2 regions of the Thermosipho sp. 1244 genome follow, and region 2 is predicted to be linked to the other one. Evidence: riboswitches for the same ligand, from Rfam matches in the RefSeq annotation. Region 2 holds a riboswitch; the other holds the start of a gene.

Region 1 (3,487 bases), on a different contig from region 2:
CTCCTATTCTCATTCTTTCAAATACTCCTCTACAATTTTTAATGAACAAAATGGTCCACACATTGAACAACCTTTCCCGTGAAATGGTCTATTCTTTAAATATTTATCAACTATCTCCTTGTCTAAAACAACTTCTTTTATGTTTTCAAAATTTAAGCTTTTTCTTGAAATAGCCACTTTATAATTTTCCTCAATAAATTTTCCTCTTGAAAAATCTACAGCCATTGCCGCAATTTTAGAAGAAATAACTCCTAATTTTACATCTTCAACAGAAGGCAATGACAAATGTTCCGAGGGAGTTACATAACAAATAAAATCCGCTCCACTTTTTGCGGCAATTGCTGCTCCAATCGATGAGGTAATATGATCATATCCAGGCGCAAAATCTAAAACTATTGGCCCAAGTAAAAACACTGGAGCATTTTTCCCATACTTTTTCATTAATTCAACAGTAGACTCTATTTGATCAATTGGAACATGTCCAGGCCCCTCCAGTATTACTTGAACATTCTTACTTCGAGCTTTTTCAACTAACTCTTCAAATATAAACCACTCTTCTAATTGTAACCTATCCAATGAATCAAATAAATTCCCGGGCCTTAAAGAATCTCCTAAACTCAGTGTAACATCATATTCTCTAGCAATATCTAAAACTTCATCGAAGTATCTATAAAACGGATTTTCAAATCCATTTTTAATTATCCAACCTGCAATAATAGAACCGCCACGACTTACTATTTTCATTATTCTACTAGACTTTTTTAGTTTTTTTACAATATCTTTTGTAATACTAACATGCAAAGTAACAAAATCTACACCTTGTTTTGCATGTTTTTCAAATATTTTTAAAAAATCTTTTTCCGAAAAATCTACAACATTCCTATTTTCCTTATATGCTATGACCGCTGCATCGTAAATTGGAACAGTCCCTACGGGAATATCTGAAATTTTCAATAATTCTTTGCGTTGAAAATCCAAATCTCCCCATGTAGAAAGAAGCATTACACTATCTGCTTTATATTCTCTCGCTGTTTTATATTTTTTTAATTCATATTCAAAGTTATCATATCCCAAAGAAGTACCGATGTTTGCATTAACTTTTATTTTTAAACCATTTCCTATCCCCATTGGATTTTTCAAAGAAACATGATTATTATTTTTTGGTATAACTATTGTCCCATCTAATAATCCTTTTACAAGATAATCAATACTTCTTCCTTCTTTTTTTGATATTTCATTAAGAATTGAAGGAACCTTACCACTTTTTATTTCATCTATTATTGTCATCCTTTCACCTCAACATCAATATTCTCGATAATAATATTTGCAATTTTAATTCCAGACTTTAACATACCACCGAATATTGGCCCCATTCTTGGACCACCCCCAACAGATACTGCGGCCATTCCCATTACAAGTAACCCCGGGAAAATTTCTTTAGTATTTTCAAGAACAAATTTTTCACCTTCTTTTGCATTCATAGGAAACTCCCTTATTTTTCCTAGAGGTAAGTCAATTGATAAATTTCTATCTATAACCATATTAACTACACTTGCAGGATGTCCAGTACCATCAATAACATATTTTGCCTTTACCGTTATAGGATCAACATGTAACCTTTGTTTTATAACAGGTGCCCAATTAATTACCACACCGTTTATTCTCTCTTTGCTCATTAGAACGTCTTCTACAAAAACATTATTAAATATTTTTGTACCCACTTTTGTTGAATTGTACAACAAAGCTGAAGCAAAATGTACGGAATCAATAGAAATAAACCCTTTAGTTTTCTTGTATTTCATATCTAGCTCTTCTAAAAACCACTCAACATCTTCCTCTACAACTAATTCATTAAATAACATCCCTCCGCCCCATGTTCCACCTCCTGGTTCATTTTTTTCCTCAAAAATTATCACATTAAACCCATTTTTCGATAAAACATATGAAGCGGCTAACGCACTAGGCCCTCCTCCAACAATTGCTACATCTACATCTAAACTTTTTTTTAATTTCTCGGTAAATTCCTCTACTATAATTTTTGAAATTTCTAAATCCCACATCTTAAATCCCTCCTTAAAAAAATTTTGCCCTCCACCGGAGGGCAAAATTTCATTTTTTCTCTTTCCCAGTCCCTCCGCCGGTATTACCCGGTTCAGGTTCTAAGGGTCGAAGGTTTCCACCTTCCTCTCAGCTCCGGAATATGGAGCTCCCCTCGGGAAATTATTCACTTTACATGTATATTTTAACTCAATTATTTTATCAGGTCAAACTTTTCTTAATTTCTTTTATTAATTTATAAAAAAACACATAAGAATATATTCCGAATGTTAATATAGAAAACAAAATTAAATTAAAAATAGATAGTCTTGACTTTAAAACGCTCAAAATCAATTTTAAGTATAAAAGCACAAACAGTAAAGCAAGAGTTTGCGAAAAGAAATACGTAAAAATAGAAGATGTCAAATAAAGCGGAAAAAAGGAAAAAATTACAAGACTTAAAACAATATAATAAATGGATAAAACATTTATCTTTAACTCTCTTTTAATTTTTAAGCCTATTACATACAAAAAAATCAAAAAAGAGATTGATGAAAGTCCCAAAAAAACTTCTGCAAGATCTTTATAGAAAAAATATAAAATATTTGAAAGTATCGAAAATCCCACATACATATAATATGAAATTACCACATATCTCATCCCTTCCTATTCACAAGTATAATAAAATTTTTTACTTAAGTCAATTTTTCAAGCAAGCCCGTTCAAAAAAGGAAAAAAGGGAAAGATGAAGTTATAAATTCAACAAAGAATTTTACAAATTTATTTTGCAATATTCTAAAAAGAAAGATAAACCACGAAAATACACAGAACCCATGATTTGTTTTCTCTTTTTTTACAAGTTCTTTTGAAAGCATTATTACAAAATATAAAGAATAAAGTACCCTCTCACACGTCTCTTTGGTATAGCTTCAAAGTATTAAATACTCAAACACGTTTTATCTTTCATATAAAAAAAGACAACAATCAAACTATGAAATACATATCGTGTGTGGGAAAAAAAGAACTATGAAAGTTCAAAGAAAATTATCAAAAAATCAAGTACAAAATAGAACAGATAATAAAAATAGTGAAAAATATATTTGGAAATAGAGATAGAACTTTTTTGTTTAAAATGCCAAAACTGTGTGTATATGCAAAATTTGTGCTGTACAATTTAATAGAGTTATCCAAATAGTTTTTTATTTAATTTTTCACATAACAATTATATCTCTTTATTTTTTGAAAAGACTCAAATAAGTTTTCTTTCAACTTCTTTCTCATTTTTTAAAGCGAGAATCCAAATTTCAACTAGGTTTTCTCCTGAAGCAAATATCTTTAATCATGAGAAAAGGAAACCGAATATCGCAGAAACAACATCACGAATGTAAATATATTTCCTCTAATCATCTTTTATAATAGGCCCCATCTTGTTATTTTATTCAATTTTGAA
Region 2 (3,487 bases):
TTCCTTCAACTGTTCTTGAAAATCTTCTAAGGTAAATTCCGCATTTATCATTTTCTTTCCTAAATTTTTCATTTTTTCTTTATCAAGTTCCTGCTCTGCCTTTTCAATTAACGTCAAAACATCACCAAGCCCCAATATTCTACTTGCAATTCTTTCTGGATAAAACTCTTCAAGGTCCTCTATTTTTTCACCGGTTCCAATAAATTTCACAGGTTTTTGTGTAACATATCTAATTGATAAAATCACTCCACCCCTTGCATCACCATCCATCTTTGTTACCACAAATCCCGTGACATCCAGCCTTTCATCAAAAGTTTTAGCAGAGTTTACCGCATCTTGCCCAGTCATTGCATCAACTACCATCAAAATTTCATCCGGTTTTAAAATATCTTTAATTTCCACCAATTCGGACATCATTTCTTCATCTATGTGCAATCTCCCAGCTGTATCAAATATTACTACATCATATCCACTATCTTTTACTTCTTTTAAAGCCCATTTTACTATTTTAATTGGATTTTTTTTATCACCATAGTAGACAGGTACGTCTATCCTTTTACCCAAAGTTATCAATTGATCAATAGCCGCAGGTCTATAGGTATCTGCTGCGACTAAATATGGTTTTCTACCTCTTTTTTTAAGTAAATTTGCAATTTTAGCTGCACTCGTTGTCTTACCACTTCCTTGCAATCCAACCATCATAATATATGAAGGGGAATGAATCATTTGCAATTGCGATTTTTCCCCCATTAATCTAATTAATTCGTCTTTCAAAATCTTAATAAACATTTGATCAGGAGTCAAAGATCTCAAGACTTCTTCTCCTAACGCTTTCTTCTTTACTTCATCTATAAATTCTTTTACCACTTTATAATTAACATCAGCTTCCAGCAAAGAAAGCTTTACTATTCTAATAGCTTCTTTAATATTTTTTTCCGTAATCTTTCCTTTTCCAGATAAACTTTTAAACGCCTTTGAAAGTTTTTCTTGTAGTCCCTCGAACAAATAAATCACCTTCCTTTTTCTTCCTAATTTAGTATATTATACTTTTTCCTTTTTTCAATTAAATTTTTGTACAACTTTGAAAACAAACATAAAATTATATGTAACAAATAAATTACGTCAATTCGATTACTTAACTTAACACACCGAATAAATTTAACATTTACGTAAAACTTTATGTTTTTGAATTAATCAACCTGATGTATAATAGAATTAACCCAAGGGGAGCTCCATATTCCGGGGCTGAGAGGAAGGTGGAAACCTTCGACCCTTTGAACCTGACCCAGGTAATACTGGCGGAGGGATGGGGAAAACCCTCCAAAAGGAGGGATTTTTTTTAGGAGGTGAAAAGATGAAAAAATATATTGTGAGCTTGTTTATTCTAATTGGAGTACTTTATTTTTCTACCCAAACATTGGTAATTTACACATACGATAGTTTCGTCTCAGGGATTGGTTATGAAGTAATTCCAATTTTTGAAAAAATGTATGATTGCAAAGTCGAACTTAGATCTTTTGGAGATGCCGGAGCCGTATTATCAAGGTTAATATTAGAAAAGGATAATCAAAAAGCAGACGTAATAATAGGACTTGACCAAGCTTTATTGCATAGGGCAAAAAAAGAAGGATTACTTGAAAAATATTCACCGATAAATTATTCTTTATTAAAATATCCAGAATTAAAAGATGAATACGGTGTACCATTTGATTTTGGTGCCATTGCAATAGTTTACAACAAAAACACTGTAAAAAATCCACCAAAAAGTTTTTCGGATTTATTAAAAAAAGAGTTCAAAAACAGAATAGTTGTGGAAGATCCACGCACTTCAAGCACAGGAATTAGTTTTTTGTTGTGGACAATCGCCATCTATGGAGACAACTATCTAGATTTTTGGAAAAAATTCAAAGAAAACATACTAACAATAACACCAGGCTGGGATGAAGCATTTGAAATGCTCGAAACCGGCGAAGCAGATATCATGGTAAGTTACGCTACAGATGGTGCATATAGTTATTACAACTATGGTAAAATCACATATGTACCAGTAATTATGAAAGAAGGGGCATTTGTACAAGTTGAATATGCTGCAATAGTAAAAGGTGCAAAAAATATAGAACTTGCAAAAAGATTTTTAGAGTTTGTATTAATGGACAGTTTTCAAGAAAAAATTCCATTAAATCAATGGATGCTTCCCGTAACCAATGTCAGTATTCCAGATGCATTTAAATATGTACCAAAAATGGAAAAAATTTTAAAAATAAATCCAAATTTATATGAAAAACAAGAGGAGATATTAAAAGAATGGACAAAAGAAATTATTGGTGGGTAATCCCTTTATTGTACGTTATTGGGGGACTTTTTGTCCCCTTATTTTTTCTATTTTATAAATTCGGTGGAATAAACTTTTCCACTATAAAAGATCACTTAAATGTTATCAAATTTACTATAACCCAAGCAATTGTTTCTTCGATTTTCACATTGATTCTTGGATTACCAGGCGCATACATTGTTGCTAGAACAAAGACACATGCATTTTTAAAATCTATTTTTAGAATATTGTCATCAATTCCTTTTATTTTACCTGGTGTTACCATGAGCATTGGATTTTTAATGGCTTTTGGAAGAAATGGACTCTTAACTAAGTTGTTGGGAATACTAGGATTTGATGGGAAAATTTTGTATACATTCACCGCTGTAATTCTAGGACATGTCTTCTATAACTTTCCACTTTTCATAAGGATAGTTGGAGAAACATGGGAAAAAATAGATGCAAGTTTAATCGAAGCAGCAAAAATAGATGGTGCAAAACAACACAGAATTTTTTGGAAAGTGGAACTTCCAATTTTAACTCCATCGATTTTAAAAGCATTTCTTTTAACTTATGTCTATACTTTTACAAGTTTTTCAGTTGTTTTAATACTTGGTGGAATAAAATATTCAACTATTGAAGTTTCCATATATATGTACACAAAAATACTCTTTGATTTTAAAAGTGCTCTTTCACTTTCATTTTTTCAAATCTTATTCATCTCTGTAGTTTCATACATGCTTTCATTTGAAAAGTTTGAATTCCACAATGGAGACTCTTTAAAAGAAAAATTCCCCATTTGGGGATATTTCTATATAATTCTAACCATTGCAATCATATTCATTCCACTAACATATTCTGTCCTTTCAGGATTTATAAACTACGGTGGAGGATTTGGAACAGAAAACTTCAAAAGACTTTTATCATTAAATTTAAAAAGATACATTGGTACCACTTTTTCATCTATGTTTGTATATACAATCTCTTTTAGTATAATCTCTTCAATTATTTCAATAATTATCTCAATAGTAAGCTCTTTTTATAAAATCCAAAAGCTTCAATATTTAATGTTTTTACCCGCATCAATTTCTCCAGTTACTCTTGCTTTCTCATATGTGTCCCTAAATATTAGTCAATATATTTCAATTCTTGTAATATACTCGTTAATTTCGCTTC

Evidence for each region. A riboswitch is a leader RNA that binds a small molecule or an ion and turns the genes downstream of it on or off. The one in region 2 is predicted to bind thiamine pyrophosphate.
Region 1: linked by a shared signal. The riboswitch ahead of AS157_RS04500 (sulfide-dependent adenosine diphosphate thiazole synthase) and the one ahead of AS157_RS07035 (thiamine ABC transporter substrate-binding protein) in region 2 are both predicted to bind thiamine pyrophosphate.

The regions. Positions count from the first base shown of each region.
Region 1 is NZ_LNGA01000017.1:38,159-41,645, forward strand. It holds gene AS157_RS04490 (IolE/MocC family protein) at 1-13, opposite strand, end outside; gene thiC (phosphomethylpyrimidine synthase ThiC) at 10-1,287, opposite strand; gene AS157_RS04500 (sulfide-dependent adenosine diphosphate thiazole synthase) at 1,284-2,060, opposite strand; TPP riboswitch at 2,112-2,223, opposite strand; gene AS157_RS04505 (DUF4234 domain-containing protein) at 2,260-2,697, opposite strand.
Region 2 is NZ_LNGA01000030.1:23,263-26,749, forward strand. It holds gene ffh (signal recognition particle protein) at 1-1,005, opposite strand, end outside; TPP riboswitch at 1,214-1,324, shown strand; gene AS157_RS07035 (thiamine ABC transporter substrate-binding protein) at 1,355-2,332, shown strand; gene AS157_RS07040 (ABC transporter permease) at 2,341-3,487, shown strand, end outside.